2 regions of the Variovorax rhizosphaerae genome follow, and region 2 is predicted to be linked to the other one. Evidence: riboswitches for the same ligand, from Rfam matches in the RefSeq annotation. Region 2 holds a riboswitch; the other holds the start of a gene.
The links. A riboswitch is a leader RNA that binds a small molecule or an ion and turns the genes downstream of it on or off. The one in region 2 is predicted to bind glycine.

Region 1: it holds a riboswitch for glycine, as region 2 does, so the genes downstream of both, WKW82_RS10675 (D-amino acid dehydrogenase) here and gcvT (glycine cleavage system aminomethyltransferase GcvT) in region 2, are expected to answer to the same signal.

What each region holds. Positions count from the first base shown of each region.
Region 1 covers NZ_JBBKZT010000004.1:317,522-324,113, reverse strand. Annotated here, with positions in the region: gene WKW82_RS10700 (3-hydroxyacyl-CoA dehydrogenase/enoyl-CoA hydratase family protein) at 1-1,342, opposite strand, end outside; gene WKW82_RS10695 (DUF2147 domain-containing protein) at 1,364-1,801, opposite strand; gene WKW82_RS10690 (acyl-CoA dehydrogenase C-terminal domain-containing protein) at 1,832-3,628, opposite strand; gene WKW82_RS10685 (TetR/AcrR family transcriptional regulator) at 3,673-4,350, opposite strand; gene WKW82_RS10680 (hypothetical protein) at 4,516-4,719, shown strand; glycine riboswitch at 4,722-4,822, shown strand; glycine riboswitch at 4,826-4,934, shown strand; gene WKW82_RS10675 (D-amino acid dehydrogenase) at 4,962-6,233, shown strand; gene WKW82_RS10670 (fumarylacetoacetate hydrolase family protein) at 6,392-6,592, opposite strand, start outside.
Region 2 covers NZ_JBBKZT010000005.1:155,115-161,706, reverse strand. Annotated here, with positions in the region: gene WKW82_RS12235 (electron transfer flavoprotein-ubiquinone oxidoreductase) at 1-228, shown strand, start outside; gene denD (D-erythronate dehydrogenase) at 365-1,375, shown strand; gene WKW82_RS12225 (TRAP transporter substrate-binding protein) at 1,427-2,398, shown strand; gene WKW82_RS12220 (TRAP transporter small permease) at 2,480-2,992, shown strand; gene WKW82_RS12215 (TRAP transporter large permease) at 3,003-4,295, shown strand; glycine riboswitch at 4,320-4,405, shown strand; glycine riboswitch at 4,426-4,528, shown strand; gene gcvT (glycine cleavage system aminomethyltransferase GcvT) at 4,574-5,749, shown strand; gene gcvH (glycine cleavage system protein GcvH) at 5,789-6,163, shown strand; gene gcvP (aminomethyl-transferring glycine dehydrogenase) at 6,267-6,592, shown strand, end outside.

The DNA of each region.
Region 1 (6,592 bases), on a different contig from region 2:
CGAACTTGTTGGCCGAAGCGCTCCACGAACCTTCAGGCGTGTGCACGCCACCGGCTTCCGCGACCGGGCCTTCGAACACCCACTTCGGCAGCGGCGCCGTCGTCAGCGCCTTGCCGGCATCGATGTCTTCCTGGATCCACTTGGCCACTTGCGTCCAGCCGGCCTCTTGCCACAGCTCGAACGGACCTTGCTTCATGCCGAAGCCCCAGCGCATCGCGAAGTCGATGTCGCGCGCGCTCTCGGCGATGGTCGCGAGATGAATCGCCGCGTAGTGGAAGCTGTCGCGCAGGATGGCCCAGAGGAACTGGCCTTGCGGGCCTTCGCTCTCGCGCAGCAACCGGAGGCGCTCGCCAGCCGGCTTCTTCAGCATGCGGCCATAGACCTCGTCAGCCTTGTCGCCTGAAGGCACATAGTCGCCCTTGGCCAGGTCGAAGCGCAGGATGTCGCGGCCGACCTTCTTGAAGAAGCCGCCCTTGGTCTTCTGCCCCAGCTTGCCCAGTTCCAGCAGCTTGGCCAGCACCGGCGGCGTCGCGAAGTTCGGATAGAACGGATCGCTCTTCTCGTCCAGGTTGTCCTGCAGCGTCTTGACCACATGGGCCAGCGTGTCCAGGCCCACCACGTCCGCCGTGCGGAAAGTGCCCGAGCTCGCGCGGCCCAGCTTCTTGCCGGTCAGGTCGTCGACCACATCCGGCGTCAGGCCGAACTTCTCGACTTCCTTCAGCGTCGCCAGCATGCCGGCGATGCCAACGCGATTGGCGATGAAGTTGGGCGTGTCATGCGCGCGCACCACGCCCTTGCCGAGCGTGCTCGTCACGAAGGCTTCGAGCTGGTCCAGCACTTCAGGCTGCGTGGTCGGCGTGTTGATCAGCTCGACCAGGAACATGTAGCGCGGCGGGTTGAAGAAGTGAATGCCGCAGAAGCGCGGCTTCAATGCTTCAGGCAGCGCTTCGCTGAGCTTGGTGATCGACAGGCCCGAGGTGTTCGAGGCCAGGATCGCGTGCTTCGACACATGCGGCGCGATCTTCTTGTACAGATCGAGCTTCCAGTCCATGCGCTCGGCGATCGCCTCGATCACCAGGTCGCATTCGCCGAGCTTGTCGAGGTTGTCGTCGTAGTTGGCGACTTCGATCAGCGATGCATCGGCCACATCGCCGAGCGGCGCGGGCTTGAGCTTCTTGAGGTTGTCGATGGCGCGCGTGACGATGCCGTTCTTCGGGCCTTCCTTGGCCGCGAGATCGAACAGCACCACCGGCACTCGGACGTTGACCAGATGCGCAGCAATCTGCGCGCCCATCACGCCGGCGCCGAGCACGGCGACTTTCTTCACTTGAAATCGGGACATTGAATTTCCGTCTGATGTTTCTTACTGCACGCGGACCCAGGTCTGGGTTCTGCCGATGCCGAGCACCGAGCCGCGCACTTCCAGCTTCTTGCCGCCCTCGATCGGGGTCAGGCGAAGCGTGTAGTTCTTGCCGTTTTCGGGGTCGAGGATCTTGCCGTCTTCCCAGACGTCCTTGCCCTCGACCTTCTTGGCGCCACGGATGATCTCAAGGCCGACCATGGGCTTGCCCTTGCGGTCGTCGCTGCACTCGTCGCACACCGCATCCTGCTTGGCGTCCTTGCGCAGCAGCTTCTCGATGCGGCCGTTCACCACGCCACCGGATTCGGTGATGCGGATCTGCGACTTGACCTCGTTGGTCTTGTCATCGATGGTCTGCCAGGCGCCCACCGGCGTCATCTGCGCGAAGGCGGACGTGGCGGTGGCTGCGAAAAGGATGGCTGTCAGTGCAAGCTTTTTCATGGTCGTCCCCTCGTTATTGAAATCCGTGGATCAGGCAAGCGCCGCGTCGGTGTCCATCAACACCTTGCTGCCGGTGCGCGCGTTGCGCATCAGCGTGGCGGTCTCGGTGAACAGCTTGGCGAAGTAGAAGCGTGCGGTCTGCAGCTTGCCGACGTAGAACGGGTCGGTGTTGCCGGCCGCGATCTCGCGCAGCGCCACTTGCGCCATGCGGGCGAACAGGTAGCCGAACACGAGGTGGCCGGCCACGCGCAGGTAGTCCACCGCGGCAGCGCCCACTTCGTCGGGGTTCTGGAAGCCCTTGAAGCCCACTTCGGTCGTCAGCTTGGTCAGTTGTTCACCGAGCACGGCGATGGGCGTGATGAACTCGCTCATCTTCTCGTTGACGCCTTCTTCCGCGACCAGCGCGCCGATCAGCTTGCCGAACTTCTTCAGCGACGCGCCGTTGTTCGACAGCACCTTGCGGCCCAGCAGGTCCAGCGACTGCACGGTGTTCGTGCCTTCGTAGATCATGTTGATGCGGTTGTCGCGCACGTACTGCTCCATGCCCCATTCCTTGATGAAGCCGTGGCCGCCGTAGACCTGCATGCAGGCGTTGGTCGCGATGTGGCCGTTGTCGGTGATGAAGGCCTTGACGATCGGCGTCAGCAGCGCGACGAGTTCGCCGGAGTCCTTGCGCACCTTCTCGTCGGGGTGGTGGTGTTCCTTGTCGAGCAGCAGCGTGCAGAAGACCTGCAGCGCGCGGCCACCTTCGGCGTAGGCCTTGGCGGTCATCAGCATCTTGCGGACATCGGGGTGCACGATGATCGGATCGGCATCCTTGTCCTTGGCCTTCACGCCGGAGAGCGAACGCATCTGGATGCGGTCCTTGGCATAGGCCAGCGCGTTCTGGTAGGCCACTTCGGTCAGGCCGAGCGATTGGTTGCCCACGCCCAGGCGGGCGGCGTTCATCATCACGAACATCGCGGCCAGGCCCTTGTTGGGTTCGCCGACCATGGTGCCGATGGCGCCGTCGATGGCGATCTGCGCCGTCGCATTGCCGTGGATGCCCATCTTGTGTTCGAGGCCGGCACAGAAGATCGGGTTGCGATCGCCCAGCGAACCGTCGGCCTTGACGTTGAACTTCGGCACCGCGAACAGGCTGATGCCCTTGCTGCCCTTGGGCGCGTCCGGCAGGCGCGCGAGCACCAGGTGGATGATGTTCTCGGCCATGTCGTGTTCGCCGGCCGAGATGAAGATCTTGTTGCCGGTGATCTTGTAGGTGCCGTCGGCTTGGGGCTCTGCCTTGGTGCGCAGCATGCCCAGGTCGGTGCCGCAATGCGGCTCGGTCAGGCACATGGTGCCGGTCCATTCGCCGCTGGTGAGCTTGGGCAGGTAGGTCTTCTTCTGGTCGTCCGTGCCGTGGGCTTGGAGTGCTTCGTACGCGCCGTGCGAGAGGCCGGGGTACATGGTCCAGGCCTGGTTCGCGCTGTTGAGCATCTCGTACAAGCACTGGTTCAGCACGTAGGGCAGGCCTTGGCCGCCGAACTCGGGGCTGCACGACAGCGCCGGCCAGCCGCCTTCGACGAACTGCGCATACGCCTCCTTGAAGCCCTTGGGCGCTGTGACTTCGTGCGTGGACTTGTCGAGCGTGCAACCCTCTTCGTCGCCGGAGATGTTCAGCGGGAAGGTCACTTCGGCAGCGAACTTGCCGGCTTCCTCGATGACCGCGTTGATCGTGTCGACGTCGGTATCGGCATGCTTGGGGATGGCCTTGAATTCGTCGGCGACATGGAAGACTTCATGCAGCACGAATTGCATGTCACGCAGCGGCGGGGTGTAGGAAGGCATGTGCGAAAGCTCCTGAGCAGGTTTATTGGTAAAGGAAAAGGGAATCAGCCTTGGCGCGTGGGCGACGGCTGCGTGAGGGAGAGCCGCGGTGCTGATGGGGTCGCAAAGCGGTTGATGATGTTTTCGAAGCCCTTGCGCGCTCGCTCGATGGAACCGGGTGTGTGCAGGAAGCGCGCTTCATAGTGCGACGCGAGGATCAGTCCATGGATCTCGAAGGCGATCTGGCGCTCGTCGATGTCGGGGCGGAAGTGGCCTTCGGCCGTGGCCTGTTGCACGGCACGGAACATGGCCGCCTGCCAGATGCTGACCGACTCGACCAGCGCATCGCGCACGGGCCCTGGGCGGTCGTCGAATTCGGTAGCGCCGCTGATGTAGATGCAGCCCGAATCGATCTCGACCGAGGTGCGCTTCATCCAGTTGTCGAACATGGCGCACAGCCGCGGCAGGCCGCGCGGTGCCGGCATGGCGGCGTAGAACACCTCCTGCTCGAAGCGGGCGTGGTACTCGCGGACGACCGAGATCTGCAGTTCCTCGCGCGAGCCGAAGTGGGCGAAGACGCCCGACTTGCTCATCTGCGTGAGTTCGGCCACGGCGCCGATCGACAGGCCTTCGAGACCGATCTGGGCGGCAAGGTTGAGCGCCGCATCGACGATGGCGGCCTTGGTCTGCTGGCCCTTCTGGGCGGTTCGCGAGGCTTTCGCGGACACGGCGGTGGCGGACATGGATTGTTGAATTCAATAAAACGAACGGTCGTGCTATTTTGCAGCCAAACCAATCAAGACAGAAGCGCAAAGCCCCCGTCATTTGGTGGACTATTGCGCGGGTCGGCAGGTTTCGACGACACCCCCGCGACCCGGCGGTGCGTTGCTGAAGCTGCCTCGCCCGCGATGCCCAACGTGCCGTCGTCGCGCCTGCGGCAGAAGTGCAATGACTACCGGCGTCACGCGCCGGGCCTCGGTCCGGTCGATTTCGCGAAGGCCCTGCAGTCCGGTGATGCCGGGTTCGCCCATGTGGTGCTGCAAGGCCACATCCGTGTCGAAACGTCAGGGCTTGCAACGTTTCCCTTTGGAGATCCGGACCGGCCACCCTAGAATTCGCGGCTGCAGGAGAGCGAGCGGCCAGGCCGCTCCACCGAAGGCGCAAACTCCCATGAACGCTCAGGTCGACCCCTCACCGGGTCATGTACTGCACCCATCGATATCGCCGTCTGGAGAGCCATCGGGCACACGCCCGATGCACCGAAGGAGCAACACCCCCGCGGGCGCGGCGGTCGAAACTCTCAGGTAACAAGGACAGGGGGAGCGGCTTTTGAAATCATTTCAAAGGACCTCCCATGCGCGTGATCGTGTTGGGCGCCGGCTTGCTCGGCGTCACCTCGGCCTATTACCTCCAGAAACTCGGCCATGAAGTCACCGTGGTCGACCGCCAGGCCACACCGGCGGCAGAGACCAGCTTTGCCAACGGCGGCCAGATCTCCGTCAGCCATGCCGAACCCTGGGCCAACCCGAGCGCACCGATCAAGGTGCTGCAATGGCTGGGCAAGGAAGACGCACCGCTCTTGTTCCGCATCCGCGCCGACATGCGCCAATGGATGTGGGGCCTGCAGTTCCTGCGTGAATGCACGCCGGCACGGACGAAGCACAACATCGAGCAGATCGTGCGCCTGGGCACCTACAGCCGCAGCATGCTGCAGGCGCTGCGCAGCGAAACCGGCCTTGGCTACGACCAGCGCACCCAAGGCATCCTGCACTTCTACACGACGCAGAAGGAGTTCGACGGCGCCTTGAAGCCGGCCGAGCAGATGCGCGCGCTGGGTTGCGAGCGCCTCGTCATCTCTGCCGACGAAGCGGTGAAGCTCGAACCGGCGCTGGCCCACATCCGGCCGCAACTGGCCGGCGCCACCTACACCGCCGAAGACGAATCAGGCGATGCGAACCGCTTCGCGCGTGAGCTGGTCAAGCTCTGCGAAGCGTCCGGCGTGAAATTCCTGATGAGCCACACGGTGACCGCGATCCGCGAGGCCGGCGGCAGAGTCGAGCACGTGGAGGCCACCGACATCGAAGGCCGCTTCCAGCGCCTGCAGGCCGATGCATACGTGATGGCGATGGGCTCGCTGAGCCCGATCTATGCCAAGCCGCTGGGCATTGAATTGCCGATCTACCCGGCCAAGGGCTACTCGGTCACGCTGCCTGTGAAGGACGCATCGAAGGCCTACCAGGTTTCGCTGACGGACGACGAATTCAAACTGGTGTTCTCGCGCTACACGTCAGAGGACGGCCGCGGCGACCGCATGCGGATCGCCGGCACCGCCGAACTCAACGGCTACGACCGCGACCTGAACCGCATCCGTTGCGAGGCGATCGTGCGACGCGTGGAGCAACTGTTTCCAGGTGCGGGCGACACGACCAAGGCCCAGTTCTGGACCGGCCTGCGCCCGGCCACGCCGAGCAACGTGCCGATGATCGGCAAGACCAAGCTGCCGAACTTCTTCCTCAACACAGGGCATGGAACGTTGGGCTGGACGCATGCCTGCGGTTCCGGCAAGTCGATCGCGCACATCGTGAGCGGCTTGGCGCCCGAGGTTGATTTCGCCTTTCAGCACTGAGCGCATTTGCAAGCAGGCGAATGCGGGCTTGACCGTACGCGACGGTCGCGAAGAAACGCAAAGGACGCGAAAGAACCCAGAAGAAGTTTTCTGGATTCCTTTCGCGTCCTTCGCGGAACCTTCGCGTCCTCTGCGTCAGGTTCCCGATTTCTACTCGTTCAAAGCTTGAACGGCACCACTTCCTGGCGCTGCTCACCCAGCCCATCGATGCCCAGCGTCATCACGTCGCCCTTCTTCAGGAACACGGGCGCGGGCTTGATGCCCATGCCGACGCCCGGCGGCGTGCCGGTGGTGATGATGTCGCCGGGTTCCAACGTGTTGAGTTGGCTCACATAGCTCACCAGCTTGGCGACGTTGAA
Region 2 (6,592 bases):
TCGGTGCCGGTCAACGTCAACCTGGCCAAGTTCGCCGGCCCAGAATCGCGCTACTGCCCGGCTGGCGTGTACGAGTTCGTGCCCGACGGCGATGCCGGCAAGCAGCGCCTGCAGATCAACGCGCAGAACTGCGTGCACTGCAAGACCTGCGACATCAAGGATCCGACCCAGAACATCGTCTGGGTTACGCCGGAAGGCGGAGGCGGACCGAACTACGTGGGTATGTAATTCCCTACCTCCCGCCGGAACGCGCCCTCGAGGCGCGTTTTTTGTTTACATTTTGTATCGGCGTGTTTCCTGCTTCCCAGGACGGAGGCGATGCGTTATGACAACGTCCTAAGCTGCAAGGACAGGAGAACATCGGATGCAAATTGTGATCACCGGCGGTGCGGGTTTTCTGGGGGCCAGGCTGGCGCGCAGGCTCCTGGCCAGGGGCGGCATCGGCGTGGGCGGCGGCAAGGAGCATCGCATCGGCACGATCACGCTGGTCGACCGCGTGCAACCGCCGGACGACCTGTTGGACCATCCCAAGGTGAACGTCATCGTCGGCGACCTGTGCGAGCTGCTGGCACCGGACAGTCCGCAGCGGGCCCTTCCACCGGAAACAGCGGTGGTCTTCCACCTCGCGTCGGCCGTGAGCGGCGAGTCCGAGGCCGACTTCGAACTCGGCATGCGCAGCAATTTCCTCGCGACCTACGCCCTGCTGGAGGCTTGCCGTGCGCAGCACACCCGGCCCCTGGTCGTCTATGCAAGCTCCCTGGCCGTGTACGGCGCGCCGCTGCCCTACGTGATCGAGGACGACACGCTGCCCACGCCGCAGACCAGCTATGGCACCCAGAAGTACGTCGGCGAGCAGTTGATGGCCGACTATGGGCGCAAGGGCTACATCCACGCCCGCAGCGTGCGCCTCATGACCGTGGCGGTGCGGCCGGGCCAGCCGAACGGCGCCGCGTCGAGCTTCCTCAGCGGCATGTTCCGCGAGCCGCTGGCCGGCTTCCCCTCGCGCTGCCCGGTGCCGCCAGAGACGATGGTGGCGCTTTCATCGCCCGCACGCACCATCGAGGGGCTGATCTGCGCCGCGACCGCGCCGCACGCCAAATGGGGGCCGCGCACCGCCGTCAACCTCCCATCCCTGTGTGTCAGCGTGGACGAGATGGTCCAGGCGCTGCACCGCATCGGCGGCTCCGCCGCCACCGACCTGCTCGACATGCGGCCCGACCGCACCATCACCGAGATCATCACCGGCTGGCCCGGCCGCTTCGAATGGGTGCGCGCACGCGACCTGGGCCTGTTCGCCGACGAGAGCATCGATGCCATCCTGCGCGACTACGTCCGTGAAAATCCCGACGCGGTAACGCTACCACTTGCGGCATAGTTGACGGTTTTTTGCACACTCTGTGCAAACCTATCCCCCAACGGAGACTTCATGAAATTCGGCCACATCGCCGCCGCCTGCCTTTCGCTCGCCCTCAGCGCGGGCGCGTTCGCACAGACCACCACGCTGAAGATCGGCTACGCCACGTCCAAGGAATCGCATTACGGCGTGGGCTCGACGGTGTTCTGCGACGAGATCGAGAAGGGCACGCAAGGCCGCTACAAGTGCCAGCACTTCGCCAACTCGGCACTCGGCGGTGAACGCGAGCAGATCGAGGCGATCCAGCTCGGCACGCAGGACCTGCTGAACACCTCCACCGGCCCGGTCGGCAACTTCGTGCCCGAGGTCAAGATCGTCGACATCCCCTTCCTGTTCCGCGACTACGACCATGCGCGCAAGGTGATGGACGGCCCGATCGGCCAGGACATCCTGACCAAGTTCCCGAGCAAGGGCATCATCGCGCTGGCCTGGACCGAGAACGGCTTCCGCCACATGACGAACAGCAAGCGCGACATCGTCAAGCCCACGGATGCCGCCGGCCTGAAGATGCGCACGATGGAAAACAAGGTGCACATGGACGGCTACCGCACCTTCGGCATCCTGCCGACGCCGATGGCCTTCCCCGAACTGTTCGGCGCGCTGCAGCAAGGCACGGTCGATGGCCAGGAGAACCCGATCCCCGTCATCCTGTCGGCCAAGTTCTCGCAGGTGCAGAAGCACTTGTCGCTGACCGGCCACGTCTACTCGCCGGCGCTGCTGCTGCTGTCACCCAAGGTCTGGAACAAGCTGTCGGATGCCGACAAGAAGGTGTTCGTCGACGCTGCGCAAAAGGCCTCCGTGGCCCAGCGCAAGAAGGTCAACGACGACGAGAACAACGGCATCGCCCAGCTCGAGAAGGACGGCATGAAGGTCACCAAGACCGTCGACGGCGCCGCCTTCCGCGAGGCGCTGAAGCCTGCCTATGTCGGCTATGCCAAGGAATTCGGCGCCGACAACATCAAGAAGATCTCCGACGTCAAGTAAGCCCCCGCGGCTCCCCGATCACCGCCCGGCCCGCGAGGTGCCGGGCGGTTCGCTTTTCAAAGACCCAACGAGATTCCACCCGTGCAAGCTTTCGAGCGCTACTTCCTCGCGGCCAACCGCTGGGCCCTGATCCTCCTGCTGGCCGCGATGTCGGTCATCATCTTCACCAACGTGGCGCTGCGCTACCTTACCAACCAGTCTCTGGAATGGGCCGAGGAGGTGTCGCGCCACATGATGATCTGGCTCACCTTCCTGGGCGCCGGGCCGGTGCTGCGCTACGGCGGCCACATCGCGGTCGAGAACCTGCAGGACGCGCTGCCGCGCGCGGGCGCGATCGCGGTGCGCATGGTCGTCGCGGCGCTGCTGTTCGCCTTCTTCGGCTTCATGGTCTGGTACGGCTGGCTCTACATGCAGCGCACCATGTTCCAGCTCACGGCCGTCACGCAGATTCCGTTCGCCTACATCTACAGCGCGATGCTGATCGGCGGCGTGCTGCTGATCGTGCACTTCCTGTTCGTGGTGAAGCCGTATGTGCTGCGCAGGGAGTTCGCGTCCGACGAGCATTTCGACGCCAACGCCAGCGCGTCGCTGTAGGGAGAACGACATGGATGCCAGCATCGTTCTCATCGTTTCCGCCTGCATTTTTCTCGCGATCGGCGTGCCCGTGGCCTTCGCGCTCGGCCTGGCCACCGCGGCCACGCTGATCCTCGCCGAGAGCTATCCGCTGCTCGTGCTGCTGAAGGAGACCTTCACCGGCATCGACAGCTTTCCGCTGATGGCGGTGCCCTTCTTCATCCTGGCCGCCGAACTCATGAGCGGCGGCTCGCTGACCGAGGTGCTGCTGCGCTTCGCGGGGCAGTTCGTCGGGCACCGGCGCGGCGGGCTGGGCTACACCAACGTGGTGTCGCTGACCTTCTTCTCCGGGATCTCCGGCTCCGCGCTGGCCGATGCCGCGGGCCCCGGATCGATGCTGATCAAGATGATGGACAAGGCCGGCTACGACCGCTCGTACGCCGCGGCGCTGACCGCGTCGACCGCGATCGTCGGGCCGATCATTCCGCCGTCGATCATCATGATCATCTATGCGCTGCAGGACGAATCCGTCTCGGTCGGCACGCTGTTCGTGGCCGGCATCCTGCCGGGCATCCTGATCGCGGTGGCGATGTGCATCGTCAACTTCTACGTCTCGAAGAAGCGCAACTACAAGGGCGATGGCGAGACGCCGCCGCTGCGCGAGATCCTGCTGACCACCTGGAAGGCGCTGCCGGCGATCCTGCTGCCGGTGGTGATCCTCGGCGGCATGCGCGCCGGCTGGTTCACGCCGACCGAGGCCTCCGTCGTGGCCGTGTTCTACGCGCTGGTGTGCGGCAAGTTCGTCTATCGCACGCTGGAATGGAAGGCGCTGCCGAACATCCTGGAACGCTCGGCGCTGCTGTCGGCCTCGGTGCTGATCATCATCGGCCTGTCGGCCTCTTTCGCCTGGATCCTGACGATCGAGGGCATTCCGCAGCAGATGGCCGAGTGGCTGGTGAGCATGAACCTCTCGCCGTGGATGTTCCTGATCATCGTCAACGTGTTCCTGCTGCTGTTCGGCATCTTCATCGAGCCGCTGCCGGGCGTGATGGTGCTGGCGCCGATCCTCGCGCCGGTGGCGATGAAGCTGGGCGTGGACCCGGTGCACTTCGCGATGATCGTGATCTACAACCTGACGCTGGGGATGATCACCCCGCCGGTGGGCGGCCTGCTGTTCGTGACCTGCAACGTCTCCAAGGTGCCGATGTCGCAACTGGTGCGCGAACTGGTGCCCTTCCTGTGGGCACACGGCGCGGTGCTGGTGCTGCTGACTTTCGTGCCCGCGCTGAGCACCTGGATGCCGCACGCGCTCGGCTTCAAATAGGCCGCGAACCGCTACACTCGCGGGGTCAGGAGAGCGCCCCGCCAGACGGGGCCGCCGAAGGCGCAGGGCCCCAAAAGCATGGGTCCGAACGCTCAGGCAAAAGGACTGACAAGGCGCCCGGTCACACGGGCGTTTCCTTGCTGGAGAGAGGTCGCGGAAGCACGCGGCCCACCGAAGGAGCAAACCCCGATCGTGGGGCGAATCTCTCAGGTAAAGCGGACAGCAGGGGTGGCCCATGGCTTGCGTCATGGAACTCGACTGCCCCACTGGAAAGCCCCATGGCCTCCTCTCCCGACACTGCTTCCGACACCACGCTGCTCAAGACCCCGCTGCACGACCTGCACGTCGAACTGGGCGGTCGCATGGTCCCCTTCGCCGGCTATTCGATGCCGGTGCAATACCCGAGCGGCCTGATGGCAGAGCACAAGCACACGCGCGAAGCCGCGGGCCTGTTCGACATCTCGCACATGGGCCAGTTGCGGCTCGTCGGCCCGGATGCCGCCGCCGCCTTCGAGACGCTGATGCCGGTCGACGTGATCGGCCTCGCGCCCGGCAAGCAGCGCTACGGCCTGCTGCTGGATGACAACGGCGGCATCCTCGACGACCTGATGTTCTTCAACGAAGGCAACGACTCGATCTTCGTGATCGTGAACGGGGCCTGCAAGGCGGCTGACATCGCGCACATCACGGCCAGGATCGGCGGACGCTGCTCGGTCCAGCCGCTGCCCGACCATGCGTTGCTGGCGTTGCAAGGCCCGCAGGCCGCGGGCACATTGGCGCGCCTGTCGCCCGGCGTCGAGCGCTACGTGTTCATGACCGGCGGCGCGGTGCAGATCGGCGCGATCCCGGCTTTCGTGACCCGCAGCGGCTACACCGGCGAAGACGGCTTCGAGATCTCGGTCGCCGCCAGCGACGCCGACGCCCTCGCCCGCCTGCTGCTGGCGCAACCCGAGGTGAAGCCCATCGGCCTCGGCGCCCGCAATTCGCTGCGCCTGGAAGCCGGCCTCTGCCTCTACGGCAACGACATAGACACCAGCACCACACCAGTCGAAGCCTCGCTCAACTGGGCGATGCAGAAGGTGCGCCGCACCGGCGGTGCGCGCGCCGGCGGCTTCCCGGGCGCCGACAAGATCCTGACGCAGTTGGCCGTTGCCGGCGACCTGGCCGGCCATGTCGACCAGAAGACGCTCACGCGCAAGCGCGTCGGCCTCGTCGCACTGGAGCGCGTGCCCGTACGCGACGGCAGCGAACTGCAGTCCTTCGAAGGCCATCCCATCGGCAAGGTGACCAGCGGCCTGCTCGGCCCGACGGCCGACCGCCCGATCGCGATGGCCTACGTGGCCACGGCCTTCTCCGAGCCGGGTACCCGCATCCAGGCCATCGTGCGCGGCAAGCCCGTGCCGATGGAAGTGACCACCATGCCTTTCGTGCCGACCCGTTATTTCCGCGGCTGATTCATCCAGTTTTCGTCAGACTTTTTTCCAGGAGCATTCATGACCGTCAAGTACACCAAGGACCACGAGTGGGTCCAATCCACCGGCGCCGACACCGTCACCGTCGGCATCACCGTGCACGCGCAGGATGCGCTGGGCGACGTGGTGTTCGTCGACCTGCCGCAGGTCGGCCAGGACTACGCGCAAGGCGAAGTGGCCGGCGTGGTGGAGTCCGTCAAGGCCGCGGCTGATGTGTTCATGCCCGTGTCGGGCGAAGTCACCGAGGTGAACGAGGCTTTGCGCGCCGACCCGTCGCTGGCCAACACCGACCCGCTGGCCGCCGGCTGGTTCTTCAAGGTCAAGCTCAGCGACCCAGCGCAACTGGATGCGCTGATGGATTCGACGGCCTACGACAAGTTTTCGGCCGAGGCTTGATCCAACGCCGCTGAATGCGGACCGGGTCGTACGTGAAGGACGCGACCCGCGCGTCCTCCGCAACCTCTTTCCGCATTCATCCTCCTCCTAGACAGAACACGCCATGCCCAACGCCCTGCCCTCCCTGCGCCAACTCGAAAATGCCGAAGAATTCGTCGCGCGCCACATCGGCATCGAGCCCGCCGACGAGGCGCGCATGCTGCCCGTCATCGGGCATGCCACGCGCGCGGAACTGATCGACGGCATCGTGCCGCCGGCCATCCGCCGCTCGCATCCGATGGACTTGCCGCCCGCCATCACCGAGGCCGCCGCGCTGGCCGAGCTGAAGGCCATCGCCAGCAAGAACAAGGTGGCGCGCAACTTCATCGGGCAGGGTTACTACGGCACGCACACGCCCGGCGTGATCCTGCGCAACATCCTGGAGAACCC